DNA from 2 places in the Lysinibacillus sp. FSL W8-0992 genome. Region 2 is predicted to be linked to the other one. Evidence: riboswitches for the same ligand, from Rfam matches in the RefSeq annotation. Region 2 holds a riboswitch; the other holds the start of a gene.
The links. A riboswitch is a leader RNA that binds a small molecule or an ion and turns the genes downstream of it on or off. The one in region 2 is predicted to bind cyclic di-AMP.
Positions count from the first base shown of each region.

Region 1 (11,607 bases), 3.4 Mb from region 2:
GCTGTCCTATTAGTTTATAGGGCAGCTTTTATTTATTTGCCGTTGATTTCCGTTGTGTGCGGCGCTGGAGTGTGATTTTAGCTTGGTAAATTGTTTGAGAATTGTTTGAGTGCCTGTCACTTTAAAAAAAACATATGGTAAGCTATATAGAGACAGGATAAAAATGTAAAACTGTTCAAGCAGATGGGAATTAAAGATAATGCTTTATTGAGAAGAGGTGCCTAACATGCAAAAACATATATTACTTGTTGAAGACGATGAGGACATCCGAGAAATGGTCGACAAGTTTTTAACAATGGAGGGCTTTGCCGTTACATCCGTTACAAATGGTGAAGAAGCAGTGCAAATTTGTTTAAGTAAAACGTTTGATTTAGTTATTTTGGATATTATGATGCCTAAACTAGATGGATTAGAAGTGTTAAAAATAATTCGAGAAAAAGAAGCGCTACCTATTATTATGATGTCAGCAAAAGACAGTGATGTAGATAAAGCATTAGGTCTTGGATTAGGAGCGGATGATTATATTGCAAAACCATTTTCAATGTTGGAATTTTCAGCGCGTGTGAAAGCTGCAATACGAAGGGCTACACAATATTCAAGCTCGATGGAGGAAACGAAGGTGACATTGACTATCGGTAACTTGGTGATTGATATCGTTAATTTCTCAGTTGAAAAAGACCAACAACAGGTGAAACTAACTTCAAAGGAATTTGCGATTTTAAAGCTATTTATCACAAATCGTAATCGCGTATTTACTAAACAGCAAATCTATCAACTCATATGGAATGATGAATATTATGGTGATGAAAATATTATTAATGTGCATATAAGAAGATTGCGAGAAAAAATTGAAGATGACCCTTCCAACCCAAAGTATATTAAAACACTTTGGGGAATTGGCTATAAATTAGAGGGCTAGGCGTATGATACTATTTTTATCTACCATTATTCTTTTTCTCTTAACAATCATTCTTTTGCAGCTGAAAAGAAAACGTGAGCAAAACGTTACGCTCAAATATATGCACACCAAACTAAAAGCTATTATAAACGAACAATCAAACGAGAAAATTTTAGTTGCTACATCGAATCAAGAACTACAGCAACTGCTTACTACTATAAATGCATTACTGAATGATACGCACAAAATATTAGCCAAACATCGAAAAACGGAAAGTTCAATGAAAAAGATGCTTGCCAATATTTCGCATGATTTAAAAACGCCGTTAACAGTTGTGCTAGGCTATACAGAAATGTTGCAGCTACAACATTCGCTAAAAGATGCAGAACAAAATCGCTTACTTTCAGGAATCCATTTAAAAACGGAGGAAGTATTGAAGCTTATTCATACATTTTTTGATTTGGCAAAAATTGAAGCGGGCGATACAGAATACCCAATAACAAAAGTAAACGTAAGTGAAATATGCCGCAAAAATATTTTGTCATTTTACGATATGGTGATGTCGGTAGGCCTTCATATAGACATTAACATACCTGAAACACCGATTTATGCTCTAGGCAACGAGGATGCGTTAGAAAGAGTGTTAAACAATTTAATCGCCAATGCGATTGCTTACGGGGCTGAAGGTCGTGTAATTGGGCTAACAGTAAGAAATGACGCTACCGATGTTTATATTGATGTCTGGGATTGTGGGAAAGGTATTGATGAATATCATATAGACAGCGTATTTGAAAGGATGTATACGCTTGAAGACTCAAGAAATAAATCATTTCAAGGTAGTGGGCTAGGTCTAACGATAACAAAGCGACTTGTAGAAATAATGAATGGTACAATCCAACTGAAAAGCATCCCTTATGAAAAGACGGTTTTTACGATTTCATTAAAAAGAATGATGTACTAATCTAGCCCTGCCTGTAGAGCTAAAAATGCTCTAGAGGCTTTTCTTCTTCTCTTAAGGAATTTGTAAGAATCAAGTAATAAAATAGAGAGTTTTACTTCTTATAATAAAGAAAGCCACAAATGAGGGAGAGGTTTAAATGGCGTATATTGTAAAAACAAATCAGCTTACAAAAGTTTATGATGGAAACGAAGTGGTTTCTACAGTCGATATGCATGTTAAGAGAGGAGAGATATATGGTTTTTTGGGTCCAAATGGAGCGGGGAAAACAACGATTATGAAAATGTTAACTAATCTGGCCAAACCGACAAGTGGGGAAATTGAAATCTTCGGTGAAAAATTAACGGAACGGTCGTACGAAGTGCTAAAAAGAATGGGCACAATCATTGAATATCCCATTTTCTATGAAAAGTTAACAGCACAAGAAAACCTTGAATTACATTGCGAATATATGGGTTATTACGATAAAAATGAAATCGGCCATGTTCTCGATTTAGTAAAGCTAACGAATGTGGATGGCAAAAGAGTAAGGGATTTTTCGTTAGGAATGAAACAACGTTTAGGTATTGCACGTGCAATAATGACTAAACCAGAGTTGCTAATTTTAGATGAACCTATTAATGGTCTTGATCCAGTTGGTATAAGAGAGCTAAGAGAATTATTCAAGATGTTAAGTAAAGAATATGGCATTACGATTATTGTTTCCAGTCATATTTTAGCTGAAATTGAGCAAATGGCTGATACAATTGGGGTCATTAATAATGGCAGGTTAATTGCTGAAGTTTCGATGGAGCATGTAAGGCATAGCCAAACAGATTTTATTGAACTAATTGTCAGTGAGGGAAAAAAGGCTGCCTTTATTTTAGATAGTCAATTACGCATCACCAATTTTAAATGCATTGATGAGCGCTGTATTCGAATATACGATATGTCCGTTTCACAAAAAATACTATCCAAAACGTTAATAGAACATGATATTGAAATTGAAGAGATTAGTAGGAAAACAAGTTCTTTAGAGGATTATTTCTTGAAGTTAATCAATGGAGGTGGTATCCATGCTTAATTTAATGCGTTTAGAAATGAAAAAAAACCATTTAGGCTCGTATGTGACAGCTGCTATTATTGCCAATGTCGCTATATTAGGTTTTATGTTTATGATTTTAGTTATTTCAAAAATAGAAGGTGACGCTGGTTTAGAAAACTATCCTATCGCTTTAACAGTCATTGATTCTTTTGTAAGATGTGTATTTATTATTTTTGCGGCTACATTAATTGCGAAACTTATTATTGGCGAATATAAAAATAAAACAATAATAACTGCATTTATGTATCCTATAAATAGAAAAAAACTAATCGCAGCAAAGCTTGCCATTGTTATATTATTTACATTTAGCGCTATTATCCTTTCAAATATATTTATTACAGTGATTTTTCTTATGATTAGCGAGAACTTTCAATTAATCCCAGATACATTGACAAATGCAATGATTATACAGCGCATTCCTTCAGTAGTAATGAATGCTGTAGCGGCATCCAGTATGGCCCTTATTCCATTGTATTTTGGTATGAAAAAATACTCCGTGCCAACAACAATACTGTCATCTCTTTTAATCGTGATGGTTGTTTCTTCAAATACGGGCACTTTTTCATTGAATGATATTATCGTAATCCCAATAACATTAGCGATTATAGGTATAGTTATTGCCTATTTAGCAATTCGCAATATCGAAAAGGTAGATGTTTAATAACATAAGTAAAGCCCCTGTATGAAAATACCATACAGGGGCTTTAAAAAGGCCTGGGGAAGCCTGACGAACCTTATTTATTAATTATTCTCAGGTACATTAGACGTTGCATAGACGTCTACAGAAAGCTTGGCAGGTGCCGTTAATTTAGCAAAGCTAATATACAATAGGAATGAAACCGCACCACCAACAATCCATGCAATATCTAATCCATCTAGCATTTTTGCAATAGGTCCCACATATAACTCCGTATTAATAAATGGAATTTGAATAAAGATGGTTAACAAGTAAATAATCATTGTTGGTATATTAATTTTCCCGAAAATGCCATCCTTTTTGTTGAACTCATCTGGAGGATAATGGACTCTCTTTAACATATAAAAATCAGTTAATGTAATCATACTCCACGGAATGATAAAGAATAATATAAATCCTAAGTATAATTGGAAATTAGCCATAAAATTGCTAGAGCTCCAAGTGGCAATAAGGGCAATAATGACACCAATTGCAATGGAAGTAATTGTGCGCAGTCTAGCAGATGTTTTAAACGTTAAAAAGTTACTCGCAATCGATAAAATAATAATACCTGCTCCATAAATATTTAAGGAGTTAATAACAAGGACACCAAGAGATAACAGTAATGCAATGATGAAACCTAATGAGCCCATATCTTTAATTTGTGCCATAACATTACCATTCACAACCATAGTGGCAATAGCAGCACCTAAAACCATCAACCAAACTGAACTTGCAAAGCTTCCAAGATAACTATAAGTAAATACCTTTTTAGATTGTGATGGATGGATAAATCTCGAATGGTCAGACACATACGGACCATACGTAATTTGCCATGTTACACAAATGGAAGTCATTAATAAAAACTGGCTGAAAGAAAAATTACCTGCATTTAAAAGATCCATTGAAACATTCGCTAAAATCATAATAGATAAAATAATAAATACCACTGTAAAGCCAATTGTATAGATTTTCATCGACTTTTGAAGTAAGCCTTGTCCAAAAATCGCTAGAAGCACCATTGGAATAAGACTTACGATAACCGTTACATTCATATTAAGGCCGAGTGTTTCCTGCATGCCTTGTCCGACTAACACGGTATTGGTTGCGCCGTAGCCTAAATACATGATCAGAATGATTAGCATAGGCAAGATAGCCCCGAAGTAGCCGAATTGTGCTCTACTTTGTACTACTTGTGGTAAACCTGCTTTAGGGCCAGTAGCAGAATGGAGTGCCATAATTGCAGCTCCAATGGCGTGTCCTAATAGGATAGCAACGAGTGACCACCAAAAATTTAACCCTAATACGATAGCTAGAGATCCTGTTACAAGTGTTGTAGAAACTGTACTTGCGGCAAACCATGTGAAAAATAGCTCTTTGGCAGTGCCATTACGCTGTTCTAAAGGAATATGTTCATAACTAATTTCCTCGATAGAATTGCTCATAGATACCCTCCCTCTTATTAATTATTTTCAATATAATAATAGTGTTTTAAATTTAAACAGTTACTTTTAAAGATGGCCAGTAAGCCGATTGAATTGAAATGACTTCATTAATTGCTTTCTTTTCTACTTCGTTTACAAAGTCAGGATACCCTTGGGAATCTTGGAATGGATCTTCTACATCGCTTTTCACACCACATAATTCTTCAATAATGCGCAATGTACAAAATGGAACATAAGCGTTACTGTAACCACCTTCATGACAAAAGACGATTTTTCCATCTGTATGCTTGTTTGCTAAGTTCATCATGATTTTCGTTAAATCTGCAAAGCCTTCAGCAGTCATGTTCATACGTCCAAGTGGATCGAACATACCTGGATCTTGTCCAGCAGAAATAATGATTAGCTCTGGTTTATAATCGTTCACGATTGGCTCCACAATAGACTTAAATGCTTCAATATAGCCTGCATTTCCTGTACCTGGAGGAAGCGGAATGTTCACGTTAAATCCTTTTCCGTCAGCCTCACCTACGTTCTCTGCATAACCTGTATTATTAGGGAAACTTAAATGCTGATGAACTGAGAAGAATAAAACACCATCAGTGTCATAGAATGCACTTTCTGTTCCATTACCATGGTGAACGTCCCAATCTAACACCATAACTCTTTCTAAATTGTATTTTTGCTTTGCGTATTTAGCAGCAATGGCAACGTTATTGAAAATACAGAAGCCGATGCCTTTTGCAGCTTCTGCATGATGGCCAGGTGGGCGAGTTAATGCATAAACATTATCGACTTCACCGTTCATCACAACATCCACAGCTTTTAAAGCGCCACCAGTTGAAAGTAAAGCAATTTCATATGATCCTATACCAACAATGGCATGATCTCCAGCGTCTCCACCAGTTGTATCGCTTAAATGCTTAACTTTATCTACATATTCCTTTGTATGGAACATTTCAATTTCCTCACGCGTTGCAGAACGTGGCTCAATTTGTTCTAATTTTTTCATTAGGCCACAACGATTAAGTAAATTATTAATTCGTCTCTTTGTTGAAGGATGTTCGACAAACACATCTGTTTCTAAGTAACCACCCGAAGGTAAATATAATGTTCCGCTTCCGTTGTCGTGCCAGAAATAACTTTCGTCAAAAATATAACCTGTTTTCATCATCAATTCCGCCCCTTTGATTAAAAAATAATACCGATTTGCACCTTGTAACACCCCTTATCAAGGTGGAAAATGGTACTTACAGTTATGAAAATACTAGTTGAGGGAGATTTTTTCTTAAAATGAATTTCAGTCATCTTCCTTGGGATAAAATTTAAATGAATCTCGTTCATTTGTCAAACTAATTTTTAAAAATTATCAAAATTAAATAAATTTTTCTGTTCCATTATAGGAAATAATAATTTTTGGATAAAAGAAAGAGGTTGAAATCTATTTTTGTTTGGATTACAATTTTTAAAAATTCATGATTTTTTAGGGGGCGCATAATGGATAAGGAAAAACGTATCGTAACCTCTGCTATTCAATTGTTTAAAGAACAAGGTATCGACAAAATAAAAATAGCTGATATTGTAAAAAGGGCTGGTATTGCACAAGGAACTTTTTATTTGTACTTCCCTTCAAAAATGTCACTTATGCCCGCTATTGCAAAAGTAATGGTCGACAATATGTTTGAAGCAATACAAAAAAATGTGGATGATCAAGCGCCACTAATTGAAAAATTTAATCAATTAGTAGATACAATATTTATGATGACGAGAGAGCATAAGGAACTTGTAGCAATTATTTATGCTGGATTGTCGGCCTCTGATTATTTGAAAGACTGGGTAAATGCGTATACACCTTACTATAATTGGCTAAGAAATGAGCTGGACAGCGCAAAGTCAAAGGGTGAAATTTTAATAGCAGTTGATTCTTACGCAACGTCAAAGATGGTGTTTGGATTAATCGAGTCTGCTGCTGAACGTGCATACTTATTTGATTCCAAAGATGAAGAGCTTATCAATGAGGATAAAAAAGATTTATTAGAATTTATTTTTAATGCATTAGTCTTAAACAAGGCTGTTACAAAATAAGCGAACAGAGATAAAATATATTACAGTGAATTTTTGATATATAGGTGGAAATCCATAAACGGTCTTGTTTATAGTAATACGTTGCTATAAACAAGAAAAATATGTGTTCAAAATCCGAATTCAAAAGCGGATTTTTACTAAATTTTCTTGTAGGTTCTTTTATGCAGTAAAAATGAATGAAGTTCAGTCATTATTAACGGAGGGTTTTTTATGGGAAAAGCTTGGTTGTATGTTGGGTTAACTAGTTTTTTTGAATTAATATGGATTTATGGTTTCAATGTGGCTTCTCATTGGTGGGAATGGCTATTGATCGTTATATTTATAGGGCTTGATTTGCACTTTTTATCAAAGGCATGTGAGAAATTACCAACTGGAACAGTGTACGCAATATTTGCAGCAATTGGCACAATGGGGACGACCTTAATGGATATTTTAATTTTTAATCAAGTAGTCAGTATTGGTAAGCTTCTCTTTATTTTTATATTGATTGTAGGAGTTATTGGCTTAAAAGTTTCTGATACCGTTGAAGAGAATAAACGTACAAAAGAGGTGATATAGTATGGGATGGCTTTTTGTTTTTTTAGCTGCAGCGAGTGAACTTGTATCTGTCATTGGTCTGAAAAAATATAGCACGAAAAAGGGATTTATCAGCATGCTGCTCTATGTAGGGGGATTTGCTGCGTCACTTAGCTTTTTATATAAATCATTTGAATTTTTACAAACGAGTACGGCTTATGCAGTATGGATAGGTATTGGTACGGCAGGGGCAGTCTTAATCAATATGATGTTTTTTGGTGAGTCAAAAAGTAAAGGCCGCTTAGCAAGTGTATGCTGTATCATCATTGGAGTTGTAGGGTTAAAGGCACTTTCTTAAAATACAATAGGCATGGCGCCCCTCTCAACAGCAGTCCGCGCTGGAAATGCTTTTATGTGGCAATAGTGAAAATTTAGCAGAGAGCAACGGCATAAAAAAGTGTTAGATTGATCGCAATCAATCTAACACTTTTTCTCATTTATCCTAGTATCATTATTTAAGCAAATAGCGTTTCCCATAATAAGTAGATATTTAACGCAACTACTATTACAACGACAAGCCAACCAAGAATTGTTGTGATACGGTGATTGACCAGGCTACCCATTATGTCCTTTTTACTTGTAAACATCACAAGTGGGATAAGCGCAAATGCAATACCGAATGATAAGATTACTTGACTTAACACAAGTGCATAGGTTGCATTGACACCTGCTGCAATAATAACCAAAGGTGGAATCATTGTAATCGCTCTACGTAAATATAGAGGGATTTTTCGTTGGATGAAGCCTTGCATAACAACGTCGCCTGCTAATGTCCCAACAGAAGAGCTTGCAAGCCCTGCAATGAGTAATCCAAGTCCGAAAGACACAGCCGCCATTGGTCCAAGAGCTTCTCGTAAACCGTTATAGGCGATATCTAAATCTTCGACTACTAAGCCTTGCGTATGGAACACTGCTGCTGCAATGATTAGCATACTCATGTTAATCGCACCAGCAATAATCATTGCAATCACAATATCGATAAACTCAAATCGGAAAATACGTCGTTTTTCGTTGTCATTACGACCAACCACACGATTTTGTGTTAAGGAAGAATGTAAATAGATTGCGTGTGGCATCACAGTAGCTCCTAATATACCTGTTGCAAGTAAGAGTGAATCGACACCGTCAAATTGTGGTGTCAGCATTCCTAATGTCACTTCGCCCCAATCCGGTTGGGCTAAAAATGTTTGGAACGCAAATGCTAGCACAACAATTAGCACCATACCCGAAATGCCCGCTTCAAAAGCTCTAAAGCCTCTACGCTGTAGCTCTAAAATTGCAAAAGAACCAATTGCAGTAATAAGTGCGGCAGGTAGCATCGGAATATCAAATAATAAATATAGACCGAGGGCAGCACCGATAAATTCAGCGAGGTCGGTTGCAATGATTACAAGTTCAGCCTGTATCCATAAAAATATAGAAGTTTTTTTAGAAAAATTCTCCCTTGCTACTTCTGGCAAGTTTTTTCCGGTAGCAATACCGAGTTTTGCTGATAAAGATTGAATCAGTACAGCCATTAAATTTGAAAAGGCAATAACCCAAAGTAGTAAATAACCATACTGAGAGCCAGCGGTAATATTTGTAGCAAAGTTGCCGGGATCTATATAGGCAACAGCTGCAATAAATGCCGGACCTAGAAAGGGTAAAATTCGTCGCCAGCCTTTTATGTCTCCATCTAAAACAGCTTGGGCTGCCGGTTTTGTAATTTGTTTATAGGCCATCTTGTTCCCTCGTTTCAAAAAGTATCGTAAATGAAATAAAGTTTCCTGTGGGAAAATAATAATACTACTATTCTATAGCTAGAATTAAAAAATGTGAAGAAGTTTGCTCATAAATTTTTTATAAATTTTGAAAATCGCCGATAAAATGAGCCGAATCGCCCGTGAACCAGTGAAAATCGCCAGTAAAGCCAGCCGAATCGCCAGTAAACCGGTAAGAATCGTCGATAAACCACGCCGAATCGCCGATAAACAGCTGATAAAAGCTTGTCTCTGAGAATAAGAAAAAATTTACGAAAACCGGGCAATATCTTCTTTACTTTTTTAATTTACAGGCGTAATATGACATCATTATAAAAGTTTCAAATTTCTAAATCGCTGAAGCAATTAAACGCGGGGGACCCAATTTTAGTGGATTGTTTAAACAATTCTTGGGGTGAATCTCTTTTTAAAGAGTAGGGCTACTCAGGCCCGAATCCGACAGCTAACCTCGTAAGCGTTAAGAGCAGAAAAGTTGGAGCTTGTCAGACGTTAGAGCGTCTACAAGTCGTATTTAGTGATGACTTGTAGGCGTTTTTTTTGATGGCATTCTGTACGAAAAAGCCCCAGTAGATATAAAGAGACCGATTATGCGAAAGGTGTAATCGATTTAGAAATGCGAAACACACTCTATGAATCTAGAAGGTGTTAAGGATGAAATCCTCATTCAAACGTTATGTTATCGGTAAACCATTGAAATCCGATGCATTAGGGGAACAAAAGCTTAGTAAAACAAAGGCACTGGCCATATTATCTTCTGATGCATTGTCATCAGTTGCATACGGTCCAGAGCAAATTTTAATTGTGCTCATGACTGTCAGTACGGTTGCCTTTTGGTATTCGTTACCGATTGCGGCAGGGGTAGTAGTGCTACTTGTGGCACTCACTTTATCGTATCGACAAGTTATTTTCGCATATCCACATGGTGGTGGGGCATATGTCGTGTCCCGCGAAAATTTAGGTGTGAATGCAGGTCTAGTAGCGGGTGGGTCATTACTCGTTGATTATATTTTAACTGTCGCTGTAAGTGTATCAGCAGGGACAGATGCTATTACTTCAGCATTCCCAAGTTTGCATGCTTATAACGTTCCGATTGCTGTGTTTTTTGTTATTTGCTTAACGATTTTAAATTTACGTGGGGTTACGGAATCAGCGTCTATTTTAGCGTACCCTGTTTATTTATTCGTCGTTGTGATGATATTGCTCATTGGCATAGGAATCTATAATGTAGCAACAGGGCAAGTGCCAGCTGATTTACATCCTAAAATTGGAACGCCAGTTGCGGGCATTAGTTTGTTTTTATTATTAAAGGCATTTGCCTCAGGAAGCTCGGCATTAACTGGTGTAGAGGCAATATCTAATGCAATTCCGAATTTCAAAAGTCCTGCACCCGTTAATGCAGCAAAAACGCTATTAGCGATGGGTAGTATTTTAGCAGTATTATTTATTGGCATTGTAAGCTTAGCTTATTTCTACGGAGTCGCTCCAAATGCACAAGCAACGGTTGTTTCGCAAATTGCCGAAGCGAGTGTGGGACGCAATGTATTTTATTATATTGTGCAAGGAACAACAGCAATGATTTTAGTGCTTGCTGCGAATACTGGCTATTCAGCATTTCCTTTACTGGCAGTCAATTTATCGAAAGACGGCTTTATTCCAAGAATATTTCAAATCCGTGGCGATCGACTTGGCTATTCAAATGGGATCATGATGCTTGGGCTAGCAGCTATTGTGCTTATTATTTTGTTTGATGGCACAACAGAGCATTTAATTCCACTCTATGCAGTAGGTGTATTTATACCATTTACATTAGCGCAGTCTGGGATGATGCGTAAATGGTGGCGTGAAAAGCCTAATGGCTGGGTTATGAAATTTGTTATCAACACAATAGGGGCAGTCATTTCTTTTGTAGTGGCGATGATGTTTTTTGTCACAAAACTACCTCAAGTATGGCCGGTATTCATCTTTTTACCGCTTATTATTTGGATGTTTCATCGCATTAAGCATCACTACAATGCAGTCGGGGAACAACTACGACTAAATGGAGAAGCATTACTGAAAGTTGAGGGGAATGTCTTTGTCGTGCCGGTAGCGGGTATTACGAAAGTGGTGGAAAATTCACTGCACTATG
Region 1 covers NZ_JBBOZQ010000001.1:482,151-493,757, reverse strand. The annotation lists gene NSQ74_RS02280 (response regulator transcription factor) at 227-919, shown strand; gene NSQ74_RS02275 (sensor histidine kinase) at 924-1,859, shown strand; gene NSQ74_RS02270 (ABC transporter ATP-binding protein) at 1,996-2,919, shown strand; gene NSQ74_RS02265 (ABC transporter permease) at 2,912-3,601, shown strand; gene NSQ74_RS02260 (purine-cytosine permease family protein) at 3,682-5,061, opposite strand; gene NSQ74_RS02255 (class II histone deacetylase) at 5,114-6,232, opposite strand; gene NSQ74_RS02250 (TetR family transcriptional regulator) at 6,556-7,143, shown strand; gene NSQ74_RS02245 (DMT family transporter) at 7,354-7,701, shown strand; gene NSQ74_RS02240 (DMT family transporter) at 7,703-8,017, shown strand; gene NSQ74_RS02235 (Nramp family divalent metal transporter) at 8,175-9,440, opposite strand; cyclic di-AMP (ydaO/yuaA leader) riboswitch at 9,804-9,950, shown strand; gene NSQ74_RS02230 (APC family permease) at 10,131-11,607, shown strand, end outside.
Region 1: linked by a shared signal. The riboswitch ahead of NSQ74_RS02230 (APC family permease) and the one ahead of NSQ74_RS19590 (MFS transporter) in region 2 are both predicted to bind cyclic di-AMP.

Region 2 (11,607 bases):
TGTAGTTGATATAGGCCGTCATTAATTTACTAAAGCATGGGGAGTGATGACTTTGAAACATGTAGTAGCAGCTGTACAAATGAATTGTGAATTATGCAATAAAGCTGGCAATTTACAAAAGGCGCAAATGTTAATTGAACAAGCGCTTGAACAACAGGCAACACTCATTGTATTACCTGAATTATTTAATACGGGTTATCGGGTTGAAGAACAAGATTGGCAATATGCTGAGACGATTCCAGGGGAAACGACCGACTATTTACAGCGTATTGCGACTCAACACGATGTTACAATGATCGGCTGTATTTTAGAACGAGGGGAAATCGAAGGTACAATTTTTGATACCGCTTTCGTCATAGCGAAAAATGGCATATTGGGCAAATATCGAAAAACACATCTTTGGGATCAAGAAAATCTTAGATTTAATAGAGGAGATGCACTGTCAGTTATCCATAAAGATGATTTGAAAATAGGTTTACAAATTTGCTATGAAATTGGATTTCCAGAGGGAGCCAGAATTTTAACATTACAAGGAGCTAATATTCTCGTATACCCTTCAGCATTTGGCGAAAAGCGTTACTACGTGTGGGACATAGCGAGTAGAGCAAGGGCTATCGAAAATGGTTGTTTTGTTATTGCGGCCAATCGTTCAGGAAGTGAAAAACAGACAACACATTTTGGTGGGAAAAGTAGAATTATTGATCCACAAGGCAATGTCCTAGCCGAAGCTGTACAGGAGGATGAATGCATTGTAGCAACAATCAATTTACAACGAGTCATTCAACAACGAAGAGAAGTACCTTATTTAAGAGATTTAAATAAAGCCGTTTTTCATCCAAGCGAATAAAGTTTTAATCAGGGGGGAGAATTATGAAACGCAACACATTAATTACCAAGGATATCGTGCCCACTTTAAGAAGGCATCGCATTATTACAGGTCTAGGTTTTTTTAATATTTGGGTCGGAATGGCGGTCATTATTGCAACATTCCAAATTGGAGCAAATGGTATTGAATCGATGACGCTTTGGCAATTAGCGGGCGCAATTTTTGTTGCCAATGTACTAATAGCGATTGTCGCGAGTTTAACCGGAGATATTGGTATTGAGCATGGTTTATCGTTTGCAGCTTATTTAAGAGCACCTTTTGGCACTGTAGGTGTGCATATTCCATCGTTAATAAGAGGTATAGTCGCTTGTATTTGGTTCGGTATTCAAACATATCTTGGCGCAACGGCCATTAACTATATTGTGGCAAATTTAACGGGATTTGATTTTTGGTTTGTATGGTATGTTGTGTTTGCGGGTGTTCAAATAGCGAATACCGCCTTTGGTATTAAGGCAATCGATCGATTTGCCGTTATTGCAGCACCTTCCATTATTTTGATTTCAATTTGGATTTTTGTGAAGATTTCAAGTATAGCTACAGTAGAAGGGATAAATATTTTTACGTATGAGGGCAGTTCAGCTGAAACAACATGGTTGCTTATTATGGCTGCTAATATGGGCTTCTGGTCTTTACTTGCAGTGGATATACCAAATCTAACGCGTTATGTGAAAGCACCAAGAAATGAGCGCAATTGGTTCCGGAGAAATACAAATAGTTACATCCCTCATTTGTTAGCCTTGCCAACTGTCCAAACATTTATCGGTATAATTGGAGCAGTAAGTTTTTTAGCTACTGGCAACTGGAATCCTATTGAAGTAGTGCAACAGCTTGCAACTGGTTGGATTATGGTAATCATTTTATTACTAGTTGTCTTAGCACAATGGTCAACCAATTCTGCCGCAAATCTAATACCCGCATCTTTAACATTTGTAAATGCAGGAGCTAAATTTAATTTATCTTATGCATGGGGCATTATTTTGGCAGGAATTATTGGTACAGTTTTTCAACCATGGTTAGTTTTAGATAAATTATTTGTTTTCTTAGGATATTATGGTGCAACAATGTCAGCATTAGCGGGTGTAATCATTTGTGATTACTACATAATTCGTAAGCGTCGTTTACATGTGACAGATTTATATAGGCAGGAGGGGCAATTTACATACAATCGTGGGGTAAACTTGGCAGGTATGCTAGCGTGGCTCATTAGTAGTGTACTCGCTATAGTGTTCATAGATTACATGTATTTCGTAGGTTTCCCTATATCTGTTTTCATTTACTATATACTAATGAAACGATGGTATTTGAATAAATTCCCGCAAAAAGAAGTAGTTTCAAATTACTCAGATGAATATTTAGGAACTTCTGTGAACCGAGATTGGAAAATTCCTGTATAGAGCTGAAGAAAAGGTGGCGTTCGTTATAATGAAAGATGAAACAATAGAGCGCATGCTTTGCTATGTCATTTACTTAAGAGGATATTGATACCGGTAAATTTGTTGTAGAGGCTAAATGTCAGTAGATGATATAAGCTTTAATAGGAACAAGAAAAAAGAAGGTAGAAGAACTCAAATTTTAGAGTTCTTCTACCTTCTGGACTTTAGAAAAGGCTAAGCCTGATTTAACCAACTAATAGCACTATGCACAACGACCGCTACCCCTAATGGAATAACACCTTCGTCTAACATAATATTTGGGTTGTGTAGTGGGTAGTTGTTGTCACCTAATCCGTTGGAGCCAGCCCACATAAACATTGTTGGCACTTGTTGGCTAATGTAAGAGAAATCTTCGGTGCCTGCTAATGGTTCAGCGTCAATTTGTAAATTGTCTTCCCCTAAAATTTCTTTCACAAAAGGTACGACTTGTTTGCACAGTGTTTCATTATTATAAAGTGATGGGGTAGAGATAGTCTTTAATTCATATGTTCCACGCATCATTTTCACTGTCGCATCTATAATTTCTTGAACTCTATTAAATAGATGATCCCTAACTTCTGGTTTGAAAGAGCGTAGTGTAGCCTCTAAATGTGCTGTATCTGGAATTATATTTGCTACTGTGCCGCCACCCATTTTACCAATAACGAGAACGGCTCTTTCTTTAGGATCAATTTCTTTGCTGACTAATGTATTCATTTGATTGTATATCGCATTGACAATCATTAAAGGATCAATGGCATTTTGAGGCTCAGAACTGTGCCCGCCTTTGCCTTGCACTTTTAGGAAGAAGCCATCTAATGATGAAGCGGCGATGCCAGGTTTGTAACCAAATTTCCCTACTTCTAAATCTGGAGTGACATGGAGGGCAAGGGCAGCATCAACTTTTGGATTTTCGAGTAAGCCATTTTCTATCATATCCTTTGCGCCAAGACCAATTTCCTCGGCGGGCTGGAACATAATTTTGACAGTACCATGAATCTCTTTTTCTTTCTCTTTTAAAAGCTTTGCTGCGCCGAGCATGAACGTCGTATGGATGTCATGACCGCAAGTATGTGCAAATCCATTTGTTGATTTAAACGGTAAATCCGTGTTTTCTTCCATCGGTAATGCGTCCATATCGCCCCTTAGTAAAATTGTTTTCCCGTTGCCATTACCAATCGTTACAACTAGCCCTGCTTGTCCTACTTTTTGAGGTGTTAGGCCCATGGAAAGTAATGTTTTTTCAACGTATGCGACTGTATTCGGTAGTTCAAATCCAATTTCAGGATGTTGGTGTAAATGTCTGCGATGATGAATGAATTCTTCTTGAAAATTTTCCGCCAATATTAATGTTTCATGTTTAGTCATATGAATACACCTCTCTAGTCTAATGAATATTCCATATCTGAAGTTGTATTAAATTTAGGTTTTGTTTTAATGGCAATGACAAACAATCCAAATAACACGATTGAAAGTACAATTAAGACATTTAACAGTAATCCATAGGAATGATTTATATTATAAATTGCGCCAGAAACAATTGGTGTTAGTGCAGCGCCTAGTGATGAAAATAATGAGACAATCCCGAATTTCGCGCTATATTCTTTTTCCCCAAATAGTGATGAAGTTAAGTAAGCAGGTGTAACTGTAACGGCCGTCGCACCAAATCCAGTAAATATCGTATACAGGATACCAGGTATTAATAGGTCGCCTCTCATCAAAAATAAAAAGCTTACTAAACCAGAGCCACAAATAATAAGTAATGTTGTGATGGTACCTAATTTATCGTATAAGCGACCGACTAATAATTTTCCGACGATGACCATTGCTGAACCTAAAGAAAGCAATATTGCAGCGTGTTGAGGTGTGCCACCAATATCCTTTAAATAAGGTGCGAGGTTAATGATCATACCATTCACGACAATACCACCGACAACAATTGCCGCACAAAGTGCCCAAAATGATACGGATCTAAATGCCTCCCTTTGTGAAAGCCCTTCTACTGTTTGTGAAGAAGTCGTTATATTTTTTATTTCACCTAGCGGAACAAGACCTTTATCTGCAGGTTTAAGTCGAATAACAAATAATGCCATAGGTACGATTAACACAAACATTGAAATGCCCGTAATGAGGTAAGCACTTCTCCAACCATAATCTGTAATAAGCCAGTTTAGGACAGGGCTAAGGATGACACCGCCAAGACCACTACCTGCTAGTGCAATCCCTAAACATAATCCACGCTTTTCGTTAAACCAATTTGTTATTAATACTGGTGCAGGAATAAGAGCAGCTCCTGCTAATGAAGCCCCCATTAGCACTGCGAATAAATAAAAGTGCATCGCAGTCGTTGCAAATGAAAATCCTACATATGAAATGGTGCCTAGTGTTGTAAATATCGTCAAGTAAAGACGAATGTCCATATTCCTCATCACTTTTCCTGCAATTGGACAGAAGATCATTGATACTAAAGCCATAATCGTATAATACGTCATAAATTCAGTTCTTCCAATTCCCAAATCTTCTGTTACAGGGACAGTATAAAGTGACACTAAATTAATAATTGGTGCATACAAAAATGTCATAATCATGACGCATGCCACTACAATCCACCATCCATAAAAGATGCCTTTTTTTCCTTGTTGAGTAGTCATATTGGTTTCCTCCGTTTTCACTTAATAATCAGGGCAATACGATGGAGATAAGTGGTGTTGAATCCGTTTTCAAATATCTCTAACATAATAAATGGTGTTACCCACGATCGTTTCATCACGCTTTCTAATTCAATAAAAAGTAATGATGGGGAGTTTTGGAGGTTGTATTGATCATAAGTATGTTTAAAGCCCTAAGACTTGTAGATACATCATTTTCAAATAGTACAAGCTCCATCTTCCTTCTCATTTAACGCTTACGAGGTTAGCTGACGGATTCGGGCCTTTGAGTAGCCCTACCTTAACAAGGATTCACCCCTTGGATTGAATGTTCATCCAAAAAATTTGGTTCCCCCGCATCCATTGGTTTCAGCGATCTAGAAAGTTGAAACTGCTATGATACTACTATTTCAAGAAAAGTTAGTAAATACAGAAAATTTTTTTGACAAATGAGAAGAAAAAATTTTTTACTTGATAAAACCTTTATTAATTAGGGTATCAGAATAACAGTAATAAAAAGTGCGAAAATATTTTTTCAAAAGGGGAAAGATTTAGACTGTTATTATTTTGAAAATTTGTGTAGGATACAGCTAAATTATCATTCTATTTTAAAAATTTACACATTTCATAGAAAACCGGTTATAATAGTTAGTATTGTAAGAAAAGGAGCTGTTAGCAATGGAACGTGAAAAAACAAATGTGGAAAGTTTTGATTTAGACCATACGAAAGTTAAAGCACCTTATGTTCGTTTAGCAGGTGTAAAAGTAGGAAAAAGTGGCGATGAAGTCTATAAATACGATATTCGCTTAAAACAGCCTAATAAGGAGCATATGGAAATGCCAGCACTCCATTCTTTAGAGCATTTATCGGCTGATATTATTCGCAATTATTCCGACCATATTGTCGATTTCAGTCCAATGGGTTGTCAAACAGGCTTTTATGTATCGTTGATTAATCATAATGATTATGATGAATTGCTAACGATTTTAGAAAAAACATTTACAGATGTCACGAATGCAACAGCAGTACCAGCATGTAATGAAGTGCAATGTGGCTGGGCAGCAAGTCATAGTCTTGAAGGTGCACAGGCACTTGCAAAAGAATTTTTAGCAAAACGTGATGAATGGCATATCGTTTTTGCAGAATAATAAAAAACCTTGCAATTGTAAAATGTCCTTTAAGTCAGATGGACATTTTGCTTGCAAGGTTTTTCATTTAACGATGAAAAGGAATGACATTGGATGAGGAAGAATCGTGATTTATTTTTTGATAAATAAAACTTTCTAAAAAGTCATGTATCAGATCTTCATATTCAGCCATATTTTCATTAAAGGACTGAGCGTGCGCACCTTTATCAAAAAGCTTTAACTTTTTCGGTCCAGTCTTTTTATTATATAAATCGAGTGACATGGAAGCTGGAATAAATGTATCGGGAATACTATGGATAAAGATAACTGGCTTTTCAATGTGTGTGACAGCTTCAGAGGGCGTTACACTTTTAAATGAATAACCATCACGTAGTCGTATAAAGAAATCAGCGAAACGGATCGGAATGATAGAACCATATTTAAATTCAGTCTTTGCAATTTGTTTAAGCAGCATTGAAAAATCTGAAAAGGCACAATCAGCAATATAAAAATCAGCACCATCTTCAACCGTTCCCGCATACAACAGCATTGTAGCTGCACCCATTGATTCTCCATGAATACCGAGGATGGCATTGTCACCAATCATCGCTTTCACGGTTTTTACAACAGCATCTAAGTCATTTTTTTCATAATAACCATAGCTTGTTGTTTTGCCGCCTGACTCCCCATGTCTTCGATGGTCAAAAATAACGGCATTGTACCCTAGTCGTTCGAAAAGACGTGCATATTTGACCGAGTTGATTTTATTTTCTGTAACCCCATGGCAAATAATCATCGTATTATTTGTTTGTAGTGGTTGGAACATAATGCCGCGAATGGAGTAGCCATTAGGAGAGTCAATATTTAATTCACATTTAAAATTTTTATTGTACCAAGCTTCGTCAAAACGTTTGGCAGTTGTTTCGCGTTCACGAATAAAATCGGGGTCTTTTTGCTGAATGTACATTAATTTATTAGAAAGCGCAAAGCCGAACAGCCCCGTTGCAGCAGCGGCGAGCGTCGTTGTAATACCTGAAAATAAAAGCATTTTCTTTTTCATCTTCAATACCTCCACGACTTGTTTCTTTGTATGTCTAGGCATTCGTCCCTAAGTTATCATAAGGTAAATGCATGTTTCTTAATTGTAATGTTCCCAACTATATTTGTTTAAAACACGACAACATTTTACAACAACCTTTGAAATACTGCGATTATTTCCGTTATCGAAAATCGTCAAAATATTTGTTAAAATATAGTTATCTGCTAGTAGCATATGCATGCAGTGTTGATTTTTGAACGGGGAAAAGGGGAGAATGATTATGACAAACGAGGTAGTGATTGTTAGTGCCGTGCGTACTGCAATCGGTTCATTCCAAGGAACATTAAAGGATGTGCCGGCAACAACTCTTGGAAGTATCGTTATTAAAGAAGCATTAGCGCGCGCTGGCGTAGCAGGTGAGCAAGTCGATGAAGTCATCATGGGGAATGTTTTATCGGCTGGACTAGGACAAAATCCGGCTCGTCAAGCATCGATTGCAGCGGGATTACCAAATACAGTGCCTGCTTTAACAATTAATAAAGTATGTGGCTCAGGCTTAAAAGCAGTGCATTTAGCAGCACAGGCAATTGTAGCAGGCGATGCTGACATCATTGTAGCTGGTGGCTTTGAAAATATGAGCCAAGCACCGTATGTATTAAAAAATGCACGTGAAGGCTTCCGCATGGGAGATCAAAAAGTCGTGGATACGATGATTCATGATGGTTTATGGTGTGCATTTAATGATTATCATATGGGCATTACTGCGGAAAATTTATGTGATGCGTATGAAATTACACGTGAGGAGCAAGATACTTTCGCAGCACGTTCACAACAACGTGCAGAAGCAGCTATTGCTGCTGGTAAATTTAATGATGAAATCGTTGCTGTGGAAATTCCTCAACGAAAAGGCGATGCTATTATTTTTAATCAAGATGAGTTTCCACGTGCAGGTGTTACAGCGGAATCCTTATCAAAGCTGCGCCCTGCATTTAAAAAGGACGGCTCAGTAACTGCAGCGAACGCTTCTGGTATTAACGATGGTGCAGCAGCAGTTGTCGTGATGTCAAAAGCGAAGGCGTTAGAGTTAGGGATTAAGCCAATGGCACAAATTTCAGCAAATGCGAGCTCTGGCGTAGATCCTTCAATTATGGGGACTGGTCCAGTAACTGCGGTGAAAAAAGCGTTAGCAAAGGCGAATGTAACTTTAGTAGATGTAGATTTAATTGAAGCGAATGAAGCGTTTGCGGCACAATCAATTGCTGTAGATCGCGAACTAAGCTTCAATCATGATAAACTAAATGTAAATGGGGGAGCAATTGCTCTTGGTCACCCAATTGGTGCAAGCGGGGCGCGAATTTTAGTCACACTTCTACATGAGATGGAGAAGCGTGATGCAAAAACGGGCCTTGCCACATTATGTATCGGTGGTGGACAAGGTGTAGCAACAGTTGTTCAACGCCCTTAATGTTAGTAAGAAGGTGAAAGTAATGGGAAAAAAACGAAAACAACAACAGCAGCGTGTAGATGATAGTTTCACAGCTAGTTTACCAAAGCAAGAAGCTGTGACATTAGCCGACCAGCTTGGTGGCGATGTGTTAGCGAAGTTAAAAGCTGCAAAACAAGATTTATCAGCGAAAGAGCAGGCGGCAGAGGAAGAGCGTCAAGCACAGCTAGCCTTTGAGCGCAAGCAGCGTGAGAAAAACAAATCGTTTGAAGAATTATTAAACGAGTACGGTGATAAAGGCTCTAAGTTTTAGTCTTAGATTAGTAAAAACAGTGAATCTCGTATGAGAGATTCACTGTTTTTTTGTTAATCGCCGATAGAGTGCCTGGAATCGCCGGTAGACTCGTGAGAATCGCCGATAAAAATCCTTTGCTTATATACGATAAATAATTATTTTCTAAACATCCGTATTTTCTTCACGGCTAAGGCGATGCTAATAAAAACAATAGCCCCAGCTGTATCTACTAAGACATCTTGCCCGTTCATTGTTCGTCCAGGTGTAAAGCTTTGGCGGAATTCATCTAGCATCGCAATCACTGCCGTAAGGGCAATGGCGACGCCCGCGGCAAAACGCCGTTTTCCCCATGCAAAGTAGATTCCGAGTGCAATACATCCAAAACCTATAAAATGCGTAAACTTTCGAATTAGAAATTCTACAAATTCAAAGTAGCCCCGCTCCTCAACAGACACGACTGTATTCCAATATGGAATTTTTAATACTGACAGTTGTGCTTCAAAAGGTTTATTGACCAAAAGTTCCTCAAGCTCAGGAATAATAGACTGTTGTTCGTAGCTCATGCTAGAGGAAATGGCGAGAATAACTAAAAGGAGCAGTAAAATTAGCCATTTTTTCATCGGTGGTCTGCGTATTGTTCTTCTTTTGTTAGTTTGTTAGCTACGTCAAAGTTAGTAATGGAATTGACTTTTTCGTAGGCTGTAAGTGTTTGGACAAGTTGTTCCTGTGAACTAGCACCAATCACAGTTGAAGCAATAGTAGGTTCCTTCAAATTAAAGGCAAGCCCTAATGCATGTAAATCTTCATAGTGTTTTGCTAAGTCTGTTAATGTCATGGTTAATTCATCTAGTGTATAGGTTTGATAACCGTTAACACGTTGCAAGCGCTCTTTCCAAGTATTTGTTAATAAGCCCTTTGCAACGGTGCCGCGTGTTACTACCGAAGCACCTTCACTGGCAATAAAATCTAGCCATTCTTCGGGGTGACGATCTAACGCACTATATTGCATCATGACACTTTTTGCAGAGCTAGCTGGTAAAAAACGTTTTAGTACATTAGGTCGAATCGAGGAAATGCCATATTCTCGAATTACACCGTCTTTTTTCAAGTTTTCAAATGTATCAATAATGCCATCCCAATCGTCCTCTATCGTACCACCATGTAGTTGATAGACATCAATGTAATCTGTACCTAGTCTTTTCAGGCTTTGATGCACGGCCTCTTTAATATATGTAGGGGAGGCATCCCAATGCCAGCCGTCCACACCTTGTGACCAACGATTGCCTACTTTAGTTGCGACGATCATATCTTGTCGACGTTTGCCCAAAACGGTACCAATAATTTGTTCGTTGGCACCAAAATCATATAAATCTGCTGTGTCAATGTAATTAATGCCAGCATCTAGTGCCATTTCGATAATGGCTGCTGCATTATTTTTGTTTGTCGAAAGAGACATACCTCCTAAGCTGATTTCTGAAATAAATAAATTACTTGAGCCGAGCTGTCTTTTTTTCATACGAATGCCCTCCTTCGATTTCTCTACTTGTAATGGTACAATGAACATATCTGAAGAACAAGCGAGGTTATGGGCAATGAAAAAGTTTGAAGAAAGAACGACACAAACGACATCAATTTATGATGGGAAAATCGTTAAGTTACAGGTCGATGATGTCACATTACCAAATGGCAAGTCGGCTAAGCGTGAAATTATTAAGCATCCAGGTGCGGTAGCAATCATTGCCATTACCAACGAAGGCAAGCTCGTTATGGTTGAGCAATATCGTAAAGCGCTTGAGCGTTCTATTGTAGAAATTCCTGCTGGTAAACTTGAAATAGGTGAGGAACCGATTTATACTGCTCGTCGAGAACTAGAAGAAGAGACAGGCTATGGTGCACATCAATTCGAGTATTTACAAGCGTTTGCCACTTCACCAGGCTTTGCAGATGAAGTGATTCATCTATTTGTAGGAACAGATTTATATCAGATTGAAAATAGCGCAGAACTAGATGAAGATGAATTTGTCGAATTACTAGAAGTTTCGTTGGAAGAGGCACAAGCGATGGTCGCTGATGGGCGTATATATGACGCTAAGACAGCGTTTGCCGTGCTTTGGTTTGCATTGCAACAAGATAAATAAAGTTTAGCATAATAGAAGCGGACGAGCATAAGCTGTACAAACCTTGATAGAAAAGGAGCATGCTAATGTCTCGTACGGTTTCTCTATTTTATCACGCATCAATTGTTGCAGTGAGCTTCGTTTGTGGCGTCATCTGCTTTCATATTATTGGAGGGGCGAATGCAGAGCCTTTTATTTTATTTATAGAACCTCGTTTAGCAGATGTGGACAGGCAATCTATTTTTCGTTTAGTGCTACCTGTCGCCGCTTCAGTCGGAATTGTATTGTTACTTGCTACACATAGTGTCTTGAAAGTTTTAGTACGTGTTACAGTCGCGATGCGCGCAACTTTTTTTGGATTTAGCTCCGTATTTTTACTGCAAAAACTTGAGGCGTTTTGGCTATATACGATTTGGTGGTTTCCATTTCAGCTTATCTATTGTATATTGTTGCTAGTATTATGTAATTTACTTGTACCCGCCTGGTCGAAGCGAAAAATCGGGAAAAAGATGAATGGACGGACAATTTTGTTGAATTTTATCGCTTTTTTCATCATAATAGTTGCTGAGTTTATTGTAATATCGTATGTACTCAAGTGAAGAAACAGCTAAAAGCATAAATGCATTTGAAATCTACTC
Region 2 covers NZ_JBBOZQ010000001.1:3,893,418-3,905,024, reverse strand. The annotation lists gene NSQ74_RS19610 (hypothetical protein) at 1-9, shown strand, start outside; gene NSQ74_RS19605 (carbon-nitrogen hydrolase family protein) at 47-847, shown strand; gene NSQ74_RS19600 (NCS1 family transporter) at 871-2,280, shown strand; gene NSQ74_RS19595 (M20 metallopeptidase family protein) at 2,494-3,666, opposite strand; gene NSQ74_RS19590 (MFS transporter) at 3,681-4,949, opposite strand; cyclic di-AMP (ydaO/yuaA leader) riboswitch at 5,185-5,331, opposite strand; gene NSQ74_RS19585 (S-ribosylhomocysteine lyase) at 5,625-6,095, shown strand; gene NSQ74_RS19580 (alpha/beta hydrolase) at 6,163-7,134, opposite strand; gene NSQ74_RS19575 (acetyl-CoA C-acetyltransferase) at 7,394-8,578, shown strand; gene NSQ74_RS19570 (YqkE family protein) at 8,601-8,870, shown strand; gene NSQ74_RS19565 (VanZ family protein) at 9,008-9,472, opposite strand; gene NSQ74_RS19560 (aldo/keto reductase) at 9,469-10,368, opposite strand; gene NSQ74_RS19555 (NUDIX hydrolase) at 10,445-10,990, shown strand; gene NSQ74_RS19550 (hypothetical protein) at 11,056-11,568, shown strand.